One region of the Paenarthrobacter sp. genome, then DNA from elsewhere that is predicted to be linked to it. Evidence: riboswitches for the same ligand, from Rfam matches in the RefSeq annotation. Region 1 holds a riboswitch; each other region holds the start of a gene.

Region 1 (6,751 bases):
CTTCCGCCGCGCACATGGCGTGAAGCCCGGTCTTCCGACCTTGTCTGGGCACGTGAGTACTTTGTCCCATGGGTGATCCGGCGGCTTCGGCACCAGTCCTCCGGCGACGGAATCATGCCAAAGCGTCCGACGCCGGGACCCGTCTTTGGCTCCACCGGCACCTTGCTGCCGCGCCGCTGACGTGACGTCGGCTGCTGTGATGTACATGCTTCATGAGGTCCGCCGTGCCGGGTGACAGCTCTCTCTCCACGGAGACAGTCCGGAGGATCCGGTTACGGCGGCAGCAGTTGCGGGCTCCCTACGCCGGAAGTCCCGGGGATGTGGTCCGCAACCTCCTGGCCGTCCAGTCACAGGAGTTTCCCTATGCCAGGTGGACTCTTGCGCAGAGAAGCTCCAGCGCTTCATCGATGGTCACGGCGGCAGACGTTGAGCAGGCCGTAGCCGACGGGACCATCCTGCGGACGCATATCCTCCGGCCTACGTGGCACTTTGTGCACCGGGACGATCTCGGCTGGTTGATGGCATTGTCCGCAGACCGCCTTCACCAAGGCAACAAGGGCATGTACCGCCAAACAGGAATCGATGAGGAGTCTGCCGCCAAGAGTGGCCGGATCCTGGCCGCTGCCGTGGCGGACGGAACTCACAAGACGCGCGAGGAGCTGGCGGGAGTCTTGGGACAGTCAGGATTTCCCAGCAAGGGCCTGGGCCTCATTTACCACCTCATGCACGCGGAGATCCGCGGTGTCCTGGTCAGCGGCTCACCCGTACGCTCCGCAGGAGGCGCCCTGAAACAGACCTATGCCCTGTTCGACGAACGCGTACCGGACCGGGTTCTTTCACCGCTGACCGCAGAAGGCCGCGAACAGGCTCTTGGACGGTTGGCACTCCGTTACTTCACCAGCCGGGGACCCGCCACCGTCAAAGACTGCGCGGCGTGGTCCGGGTTGACCATGAAGGACGTAAAGCGGGGAATCGAGGTGGCAGGTGAGATGTCTCCCGGGAGTTTGGGCGTTATCGAGTTGGAGGGTCTCGAGTTCCATCTGGCCTCGGAGGAGGTGGAAGCTCTGGCGAGTGGTGTTCAACCTTCGCCCGCGGAAGATCCCGTGGTTCCCCGCATGGACCTCATCCAGTGCTACGACGAATACGTGATGGGCTACTCACAGTCGCGTCATTTCCTTGGTGGAACGGCGCCGTACTTCCCCGAGGACAGCGGGCCCATGCACGTGGTCCTGCTGGACGGCAGGTTGGCCGGATGGTGGCGCCACGGATTCTCCGGCGGGGCCTGCGAACTGGACGTCCGAATGAACCGTCCCCCCACTGCGGAAGAGCAGGAGGCCTTGCAGTCCGAGGTGGATCGCTACGGCCGTTCCCTCGGTATGGAGACCAAGCTGGTCTGAGGTAGCCGTTTTGCTTTCGCGGGGCAGGACTAAGCTGGTAGGAGACCTAGGAGGCCTGCACTGTGAACAATCTGATCTTCTGGATCATCGTCTGCTCGTGGCTGATTCCACTCGGGATCCGCATGTACAACCGATCCCGGGCGCGTCGGATTCAGGATAATAACTTCCGCAGCCCCGGCTACCCGCCGCAGAACTATCCAGGTCAGGGATACCCGGACCAGGGTTATCCGAGTCAGGGATACCCGACGCCGAATTACCCCGGGTACCCGCCCGAACCAACCGTCATCCGCCCCGCGGATACGACACCGCAGGCCGGTCCGCCGTCGAACCCGTCATCCCCGGCACCGTTCCCCTCAACGGGTGGTTCGGAACCGCAGGGCTACCGGGCGCGCAAACTCGCCGAGCTGGACACGAAGTTCAGCAACGGCGAGATCGCCATGGAGGACTACATGAAGCAGCGCGGCGAAATCATGAACGGCTGAGCCTTAGGCGAAGAATGATTCGCGGAGTTGCGCCGAGAGCTGGCCAATCTCAGTGAGGAAGCCATCGTGACCAATCGGCGCCTCTATGAGGTGGACCAGTACATCCCCGGGTAGCGCCGCGGCAAGTTCCCGCGACTGCGCAGGGAAGTAGAGCCTGTCACTGTCCACGGCCGCCACGAAGAACTCAGCCGTGGTGCGCGACAACGCCTGTTCCAAGGAGCCGCGGCCACGCGTGACGTCGTGGGACATCAAAGCTTCGGTGATGGCGATGTAGCTATTGGCATCAAAACGGCGGACCAGCTTTGTTCCCTGGTGGTCCAAGTAGCTTTCCACCTGGTAACGGCCACGCTCCCCCAACACCGCAGCGGCGAGCGGTTTCTCCTGATGCTGGGCTTCCCTGCCGAAGCGGAAATCCAGCTCCAAGGCTGAGCGGTAAGTGATGTGGGCGATGCGTCGGGCCAGCGCCAAACCATGTTCAGGGGCAGCGCCACCGTAATAGTCGCCATTATTGAAGTTCGGGTCCTGCCTGATGGCCAAGGTTTGGGCCTGGGCAAAAGCAATCTGCTCGGCCGTGCTGTAGGCACCCACCGAAATTACGGCGCAGCGTTTAACCCTGTCGGGGAACGTGGCAGCCCATTCAAGGGCCCTGGCACCGCCCATTGAACCGCCCAACACGGCATGCCAGGCATCGATTCCCAGGGCATCGGCGAGGCGCGCCTCAGCCTCCGTGCTGTCGCGCAGCGTGACCAACGGAAAACGTGAGCCCCAAGGGCGTCCATCCGGTGCCTCTGATGATGGGCCGGTGCTACCGTAACAGCCGCCCACGATGTTGATGGAGATGACGAAGAACTTGTTGGTGTCGATCGTGGCACCCGGCCCAACGAGTTGCTCCCACCAACCCTCCTCGTCAGTGGCTCCACGGGCTACGTGAGTGCTGCCCGTGAGCGCATGCTGGATGAGTACGGCATTGGAGGCATCGGCGTTCAGCTGCCCCCAGGTCTCATACGCCAGGACAACGTCGGGGAGGAATCCGCCCGCTTCAAGTTCCAGCGGTCCGATGCCGGCGTACTTGACGGTTCCGTCTGCTTCTCCGGATTTTGGAAGGGCTGTAGCAGTAATGGTCATTCCTTTGACACCTTAACCTCGCGCTTGCCCGTCGCCTTGCGTGCGAACAGGCCAGGTCTTCACCCGGGGCACCCCACCGCGGAGGAGGGTTGCCGGCCAGCAAGCCGGGGCTGTGTGCTGGCACTCATGACCTAATACGAAGAGTCTAGGAAACGCAGGGCGGTTCTGGCGAAGAATGTGACAACAGTGTGACGGTTTGGGGTGACTTCGTTCACGAACGAGCACCCGGAACTGCCGCCCGGCGAATAATCGTCGACGCGGGCGGCAGTCGGGCTGAAACTCTTAAGCCGCGGCGTTAGGCGCCCTTGGCGGCCCGGAAGCCGGCTTCGAGGTCGGCGATGATGTCATCGACGTGCTCGATGCCCACGGACAAGCGCACAAGGCCAGGGTTGACGCCTGCGGCCACCTGCTGTTCCACTGTCAATTGGCTGTGCGTGGTCGACGCCGGGTGGATGACCAGCGAGCGGACATCACCGATGTTTGCCACGTGTGAGTGCAGCTCCAGGCCGTCCACGAAGCGCTTGCCCGCTTCTACGCCGCCCTTGATATTGAAGGCCACAATGGCGCCTGTGCCCTTGGGACCGTACTTCCGGCCACGGTCATACCACGGGCTGGACGGCAAGCCCGCATACGCGACCGATTCGACGTCGTCGTGGTTTTCAAGCCATTCCGCCACCTTGGTGGCGTTGGCAACATGACGTTCCACGCGCAGGCTCAAGGTCTCCAGGCCCTGCGCAATAAGGAAGGCGTTGAACGGGGATACGGCAGAGCCTAGGTCGCGAAGCAACTGGACGCGGGCCTTGAGGATGTAGGAGAGGTTGGCGCCCAGCGCACCGTCTTTGCCGAGGTCCCTGGCGTAGACCAGACCGTTGTAGCTGGGGTCAGGGGTATTGAATCCAGGGAAGCGCTCCGGGTCCTTGCCGAAGTCGAAGTTGCCGGAGTCCACAATCACACCGGCGATTGCGGAACCGTGACCACCCAGGTATTTGGTTGCCGAGTGGACCACGATGTCCGCTCCCCACTCGATGGGACGGATCAGGTAGGGCGTGGACAGCGTGTTGTCGACGATGAGCGGCACGCCGGCCTCGTGGGCGGTGCGGGCGATGCCCTCGATGTCCAGCACATCCTGGCGGGGGTTGGACACGACCTCACCGAAGAACAGTTTGGTGTTCGGCTGGACTGCGTCACGCCACTGGTCCAGGTTGTCCGGATCCTCCACGAACGTGACCGAAATGCCAAACTTCTTCAGCGTGTGCGCCAGCAGGTTGTACGTGCCGCCGTACAGGCTGGGGCTTGCTACGATATGCTCGCCCGCCTCTGCGATATTCAGGATGGCGAACGTCTCCGCAGCCTGTCCCGAACTGAGCAAGAGGGCACCCAGTCCGCCTTCAAGGCTCGCGACGCGCTGTTCCACTGCATCCTGCGTCGGGTTGCCGATCCGGGTGTAGATGGGGGCGAGCTCGGCCAGGGCAAAGCGATTTGCGGCACTCTCGGCACTGGGAAACACGAAGGACGTGGTCTGGTAGATCGGAAGCGAGCGCGCTCCGGTGGCGGCATCAGGCTCCTGGCCTGCGTGGATCTGGCGGGTTTCGAAAGACCATCCTTGGGACATGGAGTTCTCCTGTTCGTGACGCATGGGATTAGCAGGCAATGTGAAACGGTGTGAGCTGGGGCCAGTCTAAGAACTGTCCGGAGGCGAAGACAGCTTTGTGACGCCAGAGGAATCTTTCGGACTTCCCGAGTGCCTCCATGACGCCCGCCGCCGAACGGTTATACACATCCCACCTTAGTTAGGCTTGACTTAGCTGAGACCCCGATCACAAAGTGCCAAGATGAAGCCATGCGCATGGATCACGTCTCTTACGCCTGTGAACGAGATGGCCTTTTGGCCACTACCGAACGAATTTCCGCGGCATTGGGAGTGGACGCTGTCCGGGGCGGAGTGCACCCGCGCTTCGGTACCCGGAACATGATCATTCCCCTTGCGGATAACAAGTACCTGGAAGTGGTGGAGGTCCTGGATCACCCCGCTTCCGACAAAGCACCCTTTGGCCAGGCCGTCCGTGCCCGCTCGGCTGCCGGTGGTGGATGGATGGGCTGGTGCGTCGCCGTTGACGACCTTGCACCGTTCGAAGACCGCCTTGGCCGCTCGGCCGTTCCGGGCAACCGCAAGTTCCCCGACGGGCGCGAACTGGTGTGGCAGCAGATTGGCATCCTCGGCCTGATCGCCGATCCCCAGGTGCCCTACCTGCTCAAATGGGAGGGCGACCCCTCGCTGCACCCGTCCAGGATTTACGAGAGCGACGTCAAGATGTCCAGCCTCACCATAGCGGGCTCGGCTGAACGCGTCACCGAATGGTTGGGCGAACCGGTGGAGAAGCCGCTGGAGGATGTCGCCGTCCAGTGGATGGCACCGCACGGCACTCCTGGCATTCTCGCTGTAACTTTCGAAACCGCCTCCGGAGCCGTCACCATCTGACCGATCCATCCATACGGGCTTGTCCCGGCCCCGGTCAGTCATGTCCGGGCTAAGCTTCGGCCGCCATCAGCGGGTGCCAATGACGTCACCCACCGATGGCGGCCGAATACCTTTAACGGACCGCTATCCCAGGCCGATTGCCTTTCCGAACAAGCTAAATCCAACGAACGCCACAATGTCCAGCAACGCGTGGGCAATCACCAAGGGCATTACCCGCTTGGTCTTGGTGTAGATCCATGCGAACAGCAGGCCCATGACCACGTTCCCTATGAAGGGTCCAAAGCCTTGGTACAGGTGGTAGCTTCCACGAAGGACGGCACTGACCACAATGGCCGCCGGCATGCTCCACCCGAACTTACCGAAGCGGTCCATGAGGTACCCCACCACGATCACTTCTTCCACGATCGCATGGCGCATGGCCGAAAGGACCAGCACCGGCACCGTCCACCAGTAAGCGTCCAAGCCGCTAGGCACAATTGCAGTGGTAATTCCCAGCGCACGACCGGCCGCGTACAGGCCGAGCGAGGGTATGCCAATCGCAGCGGCCAAGCCAACACCCTGGAGCAGGTCCTTGCCGGGCCGGGCAAAGTTGAAGCCGAGCCGGGCGAATGCCGAGCCGCCCACGCCTTCCTTGCCGCCGGGTGCATGGGTGGACAGAAAGTAGAACACCAAGGCCACGGGCACCAGCGCGAACACAATGTCCAGGAGTTGGTAGGTCAGGTCAAAGTACTCGCGCGTGCTCTGTGACCTGTTCAGGGTTGACGTGGCATCAGCCAATGGTGCCCTCGTCATCTTGTCCAGCAGCTGAACTATGGAGTAGACAGCCGACTGGCCCAAGGACAGGCCCAGCACAATAAGTACTTCGGCGCGCAGCCGACGGCGGGAAGCAAGGAACATGTACCCACCCTATGCTTGGTGGGATGGGTGCCCCTGAGAGAATCTTCATGATCCGGCACGGCCAGTCTGCCGCGAATGCCGACACGTCCATCTACAACCGCGTGCCGGACTACCGGATCCCGCTGACGGATCGCGGAGTGGAGCAGGCACGGATCGCCGGCGAAGACCTGCGCCGGAAGCTCGATGGAGAGCAGGTCTGCGTCTACGTCTCCCCCTACCTTCGCGCGTACCAGACCCTCGAAGCCATGGACCTCGGCCCCTTGATCGAACGGGTGATTGAGGAACCCAGGCTTCGCGAGCAGGACTGGGCCAACTTCCAGATCGCAGGGGAGATCGAGGACCAAAAAGAACTGCGCAACCTCTACGGCCAT
Region 2 (6,751 bases), on a different contig from region 1:
GGAGTGCCCGCAAGGCCCAGTTGCTGAAGAACATCTCCCTCACGGGTGGTGTGCTTCTGGCCTCTGTTGATACCGCGGGTCGGCCGAGCATTGCCTGGCGGGCGGAGCACTTGGCTGCCGACGCCAAAAAGGTGACGGGAAAACAGATCAAGCGTGCAGACAAAGCAGTTCGCAAGGCCGTCGACAACGCAGTTGGAGCATAAGGAAGCATGACCGGTACCACCGCCTCAAACACCGAATCAACCAAGGCCGCTACCATGCTGCCTCTGTGGCAGGCCCCGCATGCCAAGAGGCCGGTGGATGCAACGGTGACGGTCCCTGGTTCAAAGTCGCTGACCAACCGATTCCTGGTGTTGGCCGCGTTGGCGGATGGTCCCTCACGGCTGCGGGCTCCCCTTCATTCCCGCGACTCTGCGCTGATGATCCAGGCCCTCCGACAATTGGGGGCAACCATCACCGAGGTCCCCGGGAGCGGCTCCTTCGGTCCGGATCTGGAAATTACGCCCGTGGATCCCGCCGCATCGGGAGCTGAAACGGCGATTGATTGCGGGCTGGCCGGAACTGTCATGCGGTTCGTCCCTCCGTTGGCTGCATTGCGCAAGGGTGCTACCGTCTTCGACGGCGATCCTCACGCCCGCAACAGGCCCATGGGAACCATCATCGAAGCGTTGATCGCCCTCGGCGTGCCAGTGGCAGGAGAAGGCGGCAGGACGCCGTCGTCCCTCCCCTTCGCCGTAGAGGGTACCGGCGAGGTCCGGGGCGGCCACCTGGTTATTGACGCCAGCGCTTCGTCACAGTTCGTCTCCGCGTTACTGCTGGTGGGTGCCCGCTTCGTTGAGGGCCTGCATCTGGAACACGTGGGCAAGCCCGTGCCCAGCTTGGACCACATCACCATGACCGTGGAAGTCCTCCGCAGCGTCGGCGTCGTCGTGGACGATTCCGTGCCCAACCACTGGCGGGTCTCTCCGGGACCCATCCGTGCATTTGACCAGCGGATCGAACAAGACCTCTCGAATGCAGGACCTTTCCTCGCCGCTGCCCTGGCCACATGTGGCACCGTCCGCATTCCCAATTGGCCGGCCGGAACCACACAAGTGGGCGACCAGTGGCGAACCATCCTGACCACCATGGGAGCAGAAGTAACGTTCGAAAACGGGACACTGACGGTGACCGGCGGAGCGGAAATCAAGGGTGCTGACTTCGATGAAACAAGCGAACTGGCGCCCACCGTTGCCGCGCTGTGCGCCCTCGCCAGCGGCCCCTCCCGGCTGACCGGCATTGCCCACCTCCGCGGACACGAAACGGACCGGCTTGCTGCGTTGGTCGCCGAGATCAACGGCCTCGGGGGTGACGCGGAAGAGACCGCCGACGGCTTGGTGATCCGCCCGGCGACCCTTCACGGCGGCGTGGTCCACAGCTACGCCGACCACCGCATGGCCACTGCCGGGGCGATCCTTGGGCTCGCCGTCGAAGGCGTACAAGTTGAGGACATCGCCACGACGTCGAAGACCATGCCGGATTTTCCAAAGATGTGGGAAGCGATGCTGCAGTCAAGCGATGCCAACGTCGATCTTGATGAGGCCAGCAACTAACCATGGGCCGTGACGCACGCTCCTGGGACGAATCCGATGTACGGATCCGTCCCAGCAAAAAAGGATCCAGGCCCCGTACCAAGGATCGTCCCAGTCACGATGACGCCGTAATAGGCAGGATCATCACTGTTGACCGCGGACGGTACAGGGCGATTGTGGGCGAAGATTCCGCCGACGAACGCATCGTTATCGCAGCCCGCGCCCGTGAACTTCGGCGGAATCCCGTTGTCCCCGGCGACTTTGTCGCATTGGTGGGTGACGTCTCAGGGTCTCCCGACACGCTGGCACGCCTGGTCCGGGTGGAAGAGCGGAAAACCCTCCTTCGCCGGAGCGCTGACGACACAGACCCCATCGAACGGGTGGTTGTAGCCAACGCCGATCAGCTCGTGGTGGTTGTTGCGGCGGCCAACCCGGAGCCACGCACTGGATTCATCGATCGCGCCCTGGTTGCAGCGTACGACGCCGGTATCGAGCCGTTGCTGCTCATCACCAAGGCGGACGTGAAGGATCCGGCGGAACTTCTGGCCAATTATCTGAGCTTGGACTTTCCCGTGATCATCAGCCGGACCGCTGACTCCGAGGCAGGCGGCATCGATGCCCGCTCGGATGACGGGCTTTCAGCCCGGCTGGACAAAGCCGCCGTGTCCCAACTCCGCTCGCACCTGGGTGGAAAAGTCACTGTCATGCTCGGTCACTCCGGGGTGGGCAAATCCACCATGGTCAACGCCCTGACAGGGGCAGAGCGGGCCACTGGAGGCGTCAACGCGGTGACGGGCCGGGGCAGGCACACGTCATCTTCGGCTTTGGCGCTGAAGCTCGACGACGCACCGTCCGGCAGCTGGATCATCGATACTCCAGGCATCCGTTCCTTCGGCTTGGCGCATGTGGATCCGGACCGGATTCTTCATTCCTTCCCGGATCTTGAACCTGGCACGGAGACCTGTGACCGTGGCTGCAAGCACGGTGCCGCTGCCACCAATTGCGGGCTGGATGCATGGGTGAACGATGGTCATGCAGGGCCATCAGGAGTAGCCCGGTTGGCCTCCTTGCGCCGCTTGCTGGGTGCAGACCCAAGGCTCGAAGCGAAAGAGACCAAGGAACTGGGCACTGTCAACTGATCATTGCCGGCTTCACGTCCCCAACGCATTGTCCGATTCAGGATAGTTTGGTGGCATGACCCATCCCGTTTCCACCTACAACGATGACCTGCGCCTTGCCCACGTCCTCGCTGATTCAGTCGATGCCCAGACCATGGATCGCTTCAAGGCACTGGACCTGCAGATCGAAACCAAGCCCGACCTCACACCTGTCACTGACGCTGACAAGGCAGCTGAGGAAGCAATCCGCGGGCAGTTGTCCCGCTCACGTCCACGGGACGCGGTCCTCGGTGAGGAGTTCGGCAGCAGTGGTCACGGGTCACGTCGCTGGATCATCGACCCCATCGACGGCACCAAGAACTTCGTCCGCGGCGTCCCGGTGTGGGCGACGTTGATTGCCCTCGTGGATGAAGGGGAACCGGTGGTGGGCGTTGTTAGTGCGCCGGCGTTGGGCAAACGATGGTGGGCTGCCAAGGACATGGGCGCCTACATGGGCCGCTCCCTCGCCTCGGCGACACGGCTCAAGGTGTCCAACGTTTCCCGCCTGGCCGATGCTTCCATGTCGTATTCCAGCCTTTCGGGGTGGAAGGAACGGGGCAACCTGGATCAGTTCCTGGGGCTGACGGAGGACATCTGGCGCACACGCGCCTACGGCGACTTCTGGTCCTATTGCCTTGTAGCCGAGGGTGCGGTTGATATCGCCTGCGAGCCTGAACTTAACCTCTACGACATGGCAGCACTCGTCCCGATCGTGACAGAGGCCGGCGGTCGTTTTACATCCTTGGAAGGCGAAGACGGTCCGTTTGGCGGTAACGCCCTGGCCACCAACTCGATCCTGCACTCCGAAGTTCTCAAGCGCCTCAACCCCGGATTGGACGATCTTCTCTAAACTTTCCACGCCTGTCCCACCCAAGCAGCGGCGGAATTTTCGGCGGCGGATGACCCCTTTTGGGGGTCTCCGCCGTTTTTTATTCGGCGAAAAAGGGATTTGGCATCCGACGTAACAAAGGGCTTAACAAAAGGCAGTGGCTTTGGAAGCGTCCCCGGATGTGCCTTAGCCTTTTTTACAGGTCACGAGTGCCAGCGCTAAACCCCGGTTTGCTGGCCGGCAACCCTCCATTCGCGGTGGGGTGCCCCGGGTGACGACCGGGCCGGTCCGGAACGGATGCGGCAAGCGCGGATCCCCCTATGGGGGTCCCTCTTGAGTGAGGTTCCATGAGCACTGTCACGTTCAACCCCAACACTATTCCGTCCTTTGCCGAAGAATCCGCAGCAGAGACGACCACCGCTGCGCGTCCGCTTGCCGCGGTCACTGGCGCTGAGCTGCAGGCTCCGCTGATTCAGGGTGGCCATGTCCGTTACGCAAACTTGGACTACGGCGCATCGGCTCCGGCTTTGACCATCGTCTCGGCCTACCTCAACGAGGTCCTGCCCTACTACGCCAGCGTTCACCGGGGCGCCGGGTACGCCTCCCAAATCAGCACGTCGGTGTACGAGAACTCAAGGAACATCGTCCGTGATTTCGTCGGCGGGCGGGCTGATGACTCAGTAATCTTCACGCGGAACACCACAGACTCTTTGAACCTCCTGGCCGGATGCCTCCCACAGGTGGACGGCGAGGTTGCAGGTGAAGTCCTCTACTTGGACATCGAGCACCACGCCAACTTGCTTCCGTGGCAAGGAGTCCCCCACCGCAGCGTCGTCGCAGCACCAACCCTGGCCGGGACACTCGACAAGCTGGAGGCCGAACTTGCCCAGGGCGGGGTCAGCCTGCTGGCCGTGACGGGCGCCTCGAATGTGACCGGGGAGATCCTTCCCATCGCCCGCCTTGCTTCGCTTGCCCACGAATACGGCGCACGAATCGTGGTGGACGCTGCGCAGCTCGCACCGCATCGCCGGATCAACATCACCGAGGCGGACGTCGACTACATCGTCTTCTCCGGACACAAGCTCTATGCCCCCTTCGGCGCGGGTGTCGTTGTGGGTCGTCCAGACTGGCTCGACGCCGGCATACCGCACCTTGCCGGAGGCGGGGCGGTACGTGAAGCGCGCCTGGACTCGGTCAGCTGGGCCGCGGGCCCGGCGCGCCACGAGGGCGGCTCCCCCAACGTGCTGGGCGCCGCGACACTTGCTCGCGCCGCCCAAGTCCTCGCAGGGTTGGACCAGGACGCGTGGCACGCCCACGAGTCCGCCATCCGCTCGTACCTGGTGCAGGGCCTGGAGGCCATCGATGGCGTGACCGTCCACAAGATCTTCGCTGACTCCCTGGACACCATCGGTGTGGTCAACTTCTCCGTAGAAGGATTCGACGCCGGACTGGTTGCGGCTTACCTGGCGGCCGAGCACGGCGTTGGCCTCCGCGATGGCCGGTTCTGCGCCCACCCTCTCCTAAAACGCCTCGGGCTCCCGTCCGGATCCTTGCGCGCCAGCTTCGGCGTCGGCTCCCGGTTGGAGGACGCCACCAGGCTGCTCGCAGGCATCGAAGGACTCAAGCGCGACGGACTGGGCTGGGACTATGTGGTGGACGAGGGCCGTTGGGTTCCTGCAAATGACCATCGCAGCTACCCCGAATGGGCCCCGAACACTCCCGGCACTGCGGGCGCAGCCCCCTGCACTGTGGACTAGAAGCACTGCGGACTAGAGACACTGCGGTAAATTCGTAGGGTACTTTTAGGGACCCTTTGAAGGAGCTTTTCGTGGCCCTGCGTTCACCCGCTGCCTCCAGCGGACAGCCACGCACTCCCGGACCAACCGGGCCGCGTGGTCCAAGGCTGCATGCTTCCCGCCGGCAGGAACTCGGTCAGAGCTTTCAGGACGGCGGCGAACACTATGACCGCGTGCGGCCCGGCTACCCCGCCGATTCCGTGGACTGGCTGCTTCCTCCAGGGGCGCGATGCGCAGCCGACCTCGGAGCAGGCACAGGAAAGTTCACGGCACTCCTCGTTGAACGCGGCCTGGAGGTCACTGCCGTCGATCCTTCTACGGACATGTTGGAGCAATTGCGAAAGTCCTTCCCCTACGTCAACGCGCTGGAGGGAACGGCCGAGGCAACTGGACTGACGGACTCAGCATTCGACGTCGTCAGCGTTGCCCAGGCTTGGCACTGGTGCGAACCCATCGCGGCGAGCACGGAGATCGCCCGGATCCTGCGGCCCCACGGGACCTTGGGGCTGATCTGGAATCAATTGGACACTTCAATTCCGTGGGTTCACCGCCTCTCGCGCATCATGCATGCAGGCGATGTCCACAAGCCCGGATTCCGGCCAGTCATCGGCCCGGAGTTTGAAGGTTTGGAAAGTCATCTGACCCGGTGGGAGGATGCCCTGACGCCGGAGGACATCATGGAACTGACCAAGTCCCGCAGCTACTATCTCCGCGCCAACGACGCCACGCGAGCGAAAGTCATGGGCAACCTGGAGTGGTACCTCTTGGACCACCTCGGCCATGCCCCTGGTGAAACCATCGGGTTGCCGTACATGACGCAGACCTGGCGGGCAGTCAAGGTTCAGGGTTCAACGCCACGGTAGGCTTAGGGGGTGAAGACCAGTACGCCCTCCTCCTCGATCGAGGACTACGTCAAGGTCATCTACTCCTACACGGAGTGGCAGGACAAGCCAATTACGTCGTCCCAGCTTGCCCAGCGCCTGGGAGTGGCTAACTCCTCGGTGTCCGAGATGGTGCGCAAACTCAAGGACCAAGGCCTGGTTGACCACCAACCCTACAGCGCCATCAGGCTCACCCCCCAGGGCATGCGGCTCGCACTGTCCATGGTGCGCCGGCACCGCCTCATTGAGACGTACTTGGTGGATGAACTCGGCTACAGCTGGGACGAGGTGCACGACGAAGCCGAAATGTTGGAACACGCCGTGTCCGATACGTTCATTGAGCGGATGTCTGCCAAGCTTGGACATCCTGTCCGGGACCCGCACGGAGACCCGATTCCTTCGGCCGATGGTTCGGTCGACTTGCCGCACGCCTACCGAATGATTGAACTGGACCAAGGCCACTCCGGCCGGATCACGCGAATCAGCGATGAGAATCCGGACCTCCTGCGATACCTTG
Region 3 (6,751 bases), on a different contig from region 1:
GGCGGCAAAGCCGAGGGCCGCGCGCTCGCCTACCTGGCCCACAAATTCCTCGGCGACGGCTTCGGAACCGTCTACGACGTCAGCACCATCGCCATCCTCTGGTTCGCAGGCGCATCAGCCATGGCCGGACTCTTGAACCTTGTTCCCCGATACCTGCCCCGCTACGGCATGGCACCGGCATGGGCTCGGGCTCTCCGTCCGCTGGTCTTGGTGTTCACAGTCATCGCATTCTTCATCACCATCATTTTCAAGGCGGATGTAAACGCCCAAGGTGGCGCCTATGCCACAGGCGTGCTTGTCCTGATTACCTCGGCGTCCATAGCGGTGACCCTGTCCGCCCGGCGAAAGAAGCAGCGCGCGCAGGTCATTGGATTTGGATTGATCTCCCTGGCTTTCATTTACACCACCGTGGTCAACTCGATCGAGCGCCCCGACGGCCTAAAGATTGCAGCCCTCTTTATCCTGGGCATCATAGTGGTCAGCTTTACCTCCCGCATGCGCCGCGCTTTCGAACTCCGCGCTACCCACATCAAGCTGGACGAGAAAGCCCTCGAATTCACGGCGAACGCCGCCGAAGGACCTGTCCGCATCATCGCCCATGAGCCAAAGCACCTCAGCGCCAGCCGCTACAGGGAGAAACTACAGCACGCCCAGCAGGCCAGCCACCTGCCCATTGACTGCGACGCCATGTTCATCGAAGTCATTGTGGACGACAGCTCCGACTTTGAGCAGGAGCTTCAGGTGGTGGGAAAGCTCCGGCACGGGTTCAAGATCCTGGAGGTGCACAGCAATAACGTGCCCAACACCGTGGCCGCAGTACTCCTCCACATCCGCGACGTCACCGGATTCATGCCACACATCTACTTCCGGTGGACGGAGGGGAACCCGATTTCCAACCTCAGCAGGTTCCTGTTCTTCGGCGAAGGCGAGATCGCGCCGGTAACCCGCGAAGTGCTGAGGGAAGCCGAGCCGGACGTCACCCGGCGGCCGTGGGTCCACGTGGGCTAGCGGCTCGCCGCAGGAACCAGCACCCACAGCACCTCGACGGTCTCGTCGGTGGGGTTGATCCAGGTGTGGGGTTCACGGCCCGGGAAGGAGAGGGTGTCTCCTTCTTCGAGGTCGTACTCTTCATTTGTCAGGATGAGCTTGATCCGGCCCTTGACCACATGCAGGACGTCAACGTCGCAGTCCACGGCGTAGAGCTCGTTTTCACCACGGCCCCGCGGTTCGATGGTTGCCTGCAGGATCTGGAGCCGACGCTCGGAGCGGGCGGTCAACAAGCGTTCCACTATGCCTTGACCGCCCAGGGAGATGCGGGGGCCGTCGTCGCGCCTGGTCAGGTGGGTCTCCGGGGCGGCGAACAAGTCGCCTACGGATACCGACAGCACTTGGCAGAGCGTAACCAGCGAAGCGACCGACGGCGATGTCAGGTCACGCTCCACACGGCTGAGGAAGCCTTTGGTCAGTCCGGTAGCATCCGCCACTTGCTCGATGGTGAGGCGCTGCGCTTGCCGGGCTGCGCGGATTCTGGAACCGATGGCAACGGGAACATTGCTCGGTTCAACGGGTAGAGCCTTCATTCACGAACCTTTCAGGCCTGTCATGTGGCCCTGTCATTGGAGCAATAGTAGCCGGGAGACAGGCCAAGAGCGCCAGAATACCCGGAAGCATGACCAAAGGATCTTGACTGTTACTCCCATCACAACATATCCTCATAGGCAACAAGTGTTGTCTGTGAGGCACACAACACATCCACAATCTCCAATCGTCAGCACAGAGACTTCGACGCTTCGCAGGAGTATCGTCGAAAACCCCAACCTCCGTGCATCAGCTCCAAGGACCGTTCATGGAATCTTCGGCTATAAACATCGCAATCGTGGTGGTGTACCTGCTCGCCATGCTGGCATTCGGCTGGTGGGGCAAGTCCCGCACAAAGAACAACAGCGACTTCCTGGTGGCCGGCCGCCGCCTGGGACCCTTCCTTTACACCGGCACCATGGCCGCAGTGGTCCTCGGTGGCGCGTCCACCGTGGGCGGCGTCGGCCTCGGCTACAAGTTCGGCATCTCCGGCATGTGGCTGGTTGTGGCCATCGGCTGCGGCGTGCTGCTGCTCAGCCTTTTGTTCGCCGGCACCATCCAGAAGCTCAAGATCTACACGGTCTCCCAGATGCTGACGCTTCGCTACGGCAGCAGGGCCACTCAGACTTCGGGCATCGTGATGCTCGCCTACACGTTGATGCTCTGCGCCACCTCCACCGGCGCCTACGCCACCATTTTCGTGGTCCTGTTCGATTGGGAGCGCTGGATGGCAATCGCCGTCGGCGGTGCGATCGTTCTCGTCTATTCCACCATCGGTGGAATGTGGTCCATCACCCTTGCCGACCAGGTCCAGTTCATCATCAAGACCGTGGGCATCTTCTTCCTCATGCTCCCCTTCACCCTGAACGCAGCCGGTGGCCTGGACGGAATCCGCGCCCGTGTTGATGAGAGCTTCTTCCAGATCGACGGCATCGGCATCCAGACGATCATCACCTACTTTGTGGTGTACACACTCGGCCTGCTGATCGGCCAGGACATCTGGCAGCGCGTCTTCACCGCCAAGACACCCACTGTTGCGCGCTGGGGTGGCGCCACCGCCGGCGTCTACTGCATCCTTTACGGCCTGGCCGGAGCGCTGATCGGCATGGCAGCAAGCGTTGCCCTGTCTGATATTGCCATCGAAACCAATGACGACGTCTACGCAGAGGTCGCTACGAACCTGCTGCCCGTTGGCATCGGCGGGCTTGTCCTGGCCGCAGCCGTCGCTGCCATGATGTCTACCGCGTCCGGTTCGCTGATCGCTGCCGCAACAGTCGCCCGCGCCGACGTCCTGCCGTTCGTGGCCAGCTGGTTTGGCAAGACCATCGACACCTCCGATTCGGAGAACCCCGAGCACGATGTCAGGGCCAACCGCATGTGGGTCCTTGGCCTGGGCATTGTGGCCATCGTCATCGCCATTTCCACCCAGGACGTGGTGGCTGCCCTGACCATCGCCTACGACATCCTGGTGGGCGGCCTGCTGGTCGCCATCATCGGCGGCCTTGTCTGGAAGCGTGGAACCGGCATCGCCGCAGCAGCATCCATGGCTGTAGGCACCGTGATCACGCTGGGCACCATGATCGTCCTTGAGATCAACGCCGAGCAGCCCTTGGACGGGGTGTATGCCAACGAGCCGATCTACTTCGGTTTGATTGCCTCGGCGCTGGTGTTCGTGATCGTATCGCTTCTGAGCAAGCCCACGGATCCGGCGGTCATGAAGGCTTGGACGGACCGCGTCGCCGGCACCCGCGTGGCGGAGGACGAGCTCACAACGCCCGCGTCCTAAGCAGGCACGAGGAACTAAGCAAGGTTCAGGAAACAAGCAAAGTTCGACGGCGGCGCCTCCCCTTTCGGGCGGCGCCGCCGTTGCGTTATATCCCCGTCCGTTGGAAGGCCCGCTCTGCGCGCCAACACCACCCCAAAGGACGCAAACCAGGCCCCACAACGCGGGGGCGTGGACAGCAATGGGATAGGGTGGTCCCAGCTTCAAGAGATGTGGTGCCAAGCTCCGACTGGCCACACACCAACCCCATGTTCACGGGTGGTTCGGATGAGGAAGCGGCCCGTCCCGGACCAGAGACAACCGAGCGGGCAAGAGCACTCCCCCAAGGAGCAGTCCCTTGCCGTACCAAGGCGATACCACCCAGGTAGACACAGCAGCAACAAGCACCCCCACCAAAAAGGCTGCCCCCACCGTGGCGGTGATTCCCGCCGTCGACCTCTTCCTGGGCACGGTGACCATCACTTCCCACGCGGGAACCGGGCAATTCGGACATCCCCAACCGCAACTCATCGCGCAGGCGTTGGCCCAAGCCGTCCGGCCAACTCGCTGGTGCGAGTCGTCCAAGACACTAACGGTGACTATTGCCGCCGTCGGCAAACGGGAAGGCCTCCAACGTCACTTCACACTGGGGCACGAGGACAGAGCTTAGATTTCGTCGTCTTCCTCGCGGAACTCTTCGGTTTCGTCGATGGGGACAACACGTTCGTCGTCCTCGGGGGCGTCCACTTCCTCCACCCAGGGTTCGTCCACTTCCTGGTCTTCGGCGTAGTCGTAGGCCGGGTCGGACTCAATAGTTGTCCGTTCCGGGTAGTTGGCGTGTGATTCGGTGGTGTTCATGGTGCAACCTCCGTCTCGTGGGCCGGTTCTCGTGGGCGGTTCTGCCCGTTGACCCGAATGCAGGAATCCAGCGGCGGGAGGGCCCCGCCCCTGTCCTTCCATCTGAGCACCGGCACAAGCGAGGGTCAAGGAAATTACGGTGCACCGAACATTCCATTTAAGGAATACCAGCCAAAAATCCGCGCGGATAAGCGGTAGTGTGGGGCGTGCAATGGGGCCGCAACTACCCCACCCAGCACAGGAGACAAAGTGCAGATGCACCAGGAATCCCACAGTTCGTCGAGCTCCGCTCCGGACCCCACCCCCGAATCAGCAGCCGCCGGAAACACCGGGACCCAAGCCCCGCCGCCCTCACACGCGGACATCCGCCGGTGGCGGCAGTACCTGGCGGACGAGCGTGCCGAGGCCGCTGTCTACCGCGAATTGGCGCAGCGGCGCGACGGCGAAGAACGCCAAATCCTGCTCGCCTTGGCCGAAGCGGAAGGCAGGCACGAGGCCCATTGGCTCAAGCTCCTGGGCGAGCACGCCGGAATGCCCAAGGCAGCTTCCACCCGCAGCCAGTTCCTGGGCTTCCTTGCCCGTAACTTCGGGTCAGTGTTTGTCCTCGCTTTGGCCCAGCGCGCCGAAGGCCGTTCCCCGTACGGTACCGAACCTGCGGCGACGCCGGCCATGGTGGCCGATGAACAAATCCACGAAGAAGTAGTCCGGGGCCTGGCCACCCGCGGACGCAACAGGCTCTCCGGAACCTTCCGCGCCGCCGTTTTTGGCGCCAATGATGGCCTGGTCAGCAACCTTTCACTGGTCATGGGCATGGCCGCAACCGGTGTTTCCAGCTCCGTGGTGCTCATGAGTGGCGTGGCGGGCCTCTTGGCCGGTGCACTTTCCATGGGCGCGGGTGAATACGTTTCGGTCCGCTCCCAGCGGGAGCTGCTTAATGCCACGCTGCCCACGCAGGCCACACTGACCGCAGCGCCATCGTTGGACATCGAGCACAACGAGCTGGTCCTGGTGTACTTGGCCCGCGGCATGACACGGGAAGCCGCGGAGCACCGCGCTGCCGAGCGCATGGGATTGTTTGGCTGCGACTGCGATCCCAGCCTCTCCCTGCAGCCGGAGAAGCCGCCCACTGACGATCATGAATCCGTGGGTTCGGCGTGGGGTGCCGCGATGTCCAGCTTCTGTTTCTTCGCCTCAGGCGCCATTGTGCCCATCCTGCCGTTCATTTTCGGCATGACGGGCATCGCCGCCTTGCTGGTGGCCGGCGTTCTGGTGGGCATCGCGCTCTTGGCTACCGGCGCCGTCGTCGGCTTGTTGTCCGGAACCTCGCCGCTGAGCCGCGGGCTGCGGCAGCTTGCCATCGGCCTGGGAGCGGCTGCAGCCACGTACGGGCTGGGCCTGGCCTTCGGAGCAGCAATCGTCTAAGTTTGGACGCTTCGGTCCGGAGACCGTAATGTTGGTTCGTCCTCCGCGCTGCCCCGCGTGACCAGGGCATCAGGAATGGAGAACCGTGGACCCGGAGCGGGAAGCAACGCGCGTGCCAAAGCACCGCCGCACTGGAACGGCCATGCGTGTTCTCCGCGGCGTTCTCTTGGCCGCCATTGCCGCCGTCGTTGCCGTCCTGGTCAGTGGATTCCTGCAGGGTGATCCTCGTATTTCCGCACTTTTCCCGGGCGTGAGCATGCCGGGAACCACGCAGGACCGGCCAGGTGGAGCAGAACCAGCGCGTCCCCTGGACGCGCCGCCGCCTGGACTTGAGGAGGCGGACGCCCCACTGGCCTCGCCTTCAGCGCCCGGCACCACCAACGATTCGTACAAGTTCCTGGCCACGAACGACGACGGCACCCCGGTAGGTTATTCACCTTGCCGTCCGCTCCATTACGTGGTCAACGATGCATCCGCACCCCTTGGCTCAGATGCCCTCCTGACCGCCGCCCTGGCAAATATTTCTGCGGCGTCCGGCATCAAGTTCATCAACGATGGCACCACGGACGAGTTGCCGGTGGACCGGCGTGAGCCATACCAGCCCTCCAAGTACGGCGACCGGTGGGCCCCCCTTCTGATTTCCTGGACCACACCCGTGGAAGCACCTGCACTGGCTGACAATGTCATCGGCACAGGAGGCAGCACCATGTACTCCCTCAACGAAGGACCCAAGAGCTACATCACTGGAAGCTTGGAGCTGGACACTCCGCAGGTGACGGAACTGCTCGCCAGTCCCGGCGGGGCCGACTATGTCCTGGCCGTCATGCAGCACGAGCTGGGCCACGTGATGGGCTTGGACCACGTTGATGACCCGATCCAACTCATGTACCCGGAAATCGGAGCTCCCGACGGACTCGCGGCGGGCGACCTGAATGGCCTGCATCTCCTTGCCTCGGCACCCTGCCGCAAAGACATCTAACCCTTTCGCGCTTCAAGCATTCCCGGCATGGACTCCCGGCGGAGCGGGACTTATGCTGACAAATACGGCCGACGGCGGCGCCCCACTTCCCGCCGCAGCCGCCACGTCAGGGGGTTCCATGGAACCTTACGGGTCGCCCAAGTGGCCGGACC

The links. A riboswitch is a leader RNA that binds a small molecule or an ion and turns the genes downstream of it on or off. The one in region 1 is predicted to bind S-adenosylmethionine.
Region 2: another riboswitch for S-adenosylmethionine. It lies ahead of RIF72_RS00725 (aminotransferase class V-fold PLP-dependent enzyme); the one in region 1 lies ahead of RIF72_RS03600 (homoserine O-acetyltransferase).
Region 3: another riboswitch for S-adenosylmethionine. It lies ahead of RIF72_RS04765 (hypothetical protein); the one in region 1 lies ahead of RIF72_RS03600 (homoserine O-acetyltransferase).

Annotation. Positions count from the first base shown of each region.
Region 1 covers NZ_JAPSHI010000003.1:7,591-14,341, reverse strand. Annotated here, with positions in the region: gene RIF72_RS03615 (SGNH/GDSL hydrolase family protein) at 1-180, shown strand, start outside; gene RIF72_RS03610 (winged helix DNA-binding domain-containing protein) at 225-1,397, shown strand; gene RIF72_RS03605 (hypothetical protein) at 1,460-1,879, shown strand; gene RIF72_RS03600 (homoserine O-acetyltransferase) at 1,883-3,004, opposite strand; SAM riboswitch class IV at 3,020-3,136, opposite strand; gene RIF72_RS03595 (bifunctional o-acetylhomoserine/o-acetylserine sulfhydrylase) at 3,300-4,640, opposite strand; gene RIF72_RS03590 (VOC family protein) at 4,845-5,483, shown strand; gene RIF72_RS03585 (type II CAAX endopeptidase family protein) at 5,607-6,380, opposite strand; gene RIF72_RS03580 (histidine phosphatase family protein) at 6,404-6,751, shown strand, end outside.
Region 2 covers NZ_JAPSHI010000001.1:151,093-157,843, forward strand. Annotated here, with positions in the region: gene RIF72_RS00705 (DoxX family membrane protein) at 1-203, shown strand, start outside; gene aroA (3-phosphoshikimate 1-carboxyvinyltransferase) at 210-1,592, shown strand; gene RIF72_RS00715 (ribosome small subunit-dependent GTPase A) at 1,595-2,710, shown strand; gene hisN (histidinol-phosphatase) at 2,766-3,578, shown strand; SAM riboswitch class IV at 3,759-3,872, shown strand; gene RIF72_RS00725 (aminotransferase class V-fold PLP-dependent enzyme) at 3,905-5,314, shown strand; gene RIF72_RS00730 (class I SAM-dependent methyltransferase) at 5,392-6,216, shown strand; gene RIF72_RS00735 (metal-dependent transcriptional regulator) at 6,226-6,751, shown strand, end outside.
Region 3 covers NZ_JAPSHI010000004.1:66,523-73,273, reverse strand. Annotated here, with positions in the region: gene RIF72_RS04780 (amino acid transporter) at 1-1,008, shown strand, start outside; gene RIF72_RS04775 (helix-turn-helix domain-containing protein) at 1,005-1,580, opposite strand; gene RIF72_RS04770 (sodium:solute symporter) at 1,847-3,364, shown strand; SAM riboswitch class IV at 3,563-3,682, shown strand; gene RIF72_RS04765 (hypothetical protein) at 3,699-4,010, shown strand; gene RIF72_RS04760 (hypothetical protein) at 4,007-4,198, opposite strand; gene RIF72_RS04755 (VIT1/CCC1 transporter family protein) at 4,454-5,620, shown strand; gene RIF72_RS04750 (matrixin family metalloprotease) at 5,763-6,599, shown strand; gene RIF72_RS04745 (matrixin family metalloprotease) at 6,652-6,751, shown strand, end outside.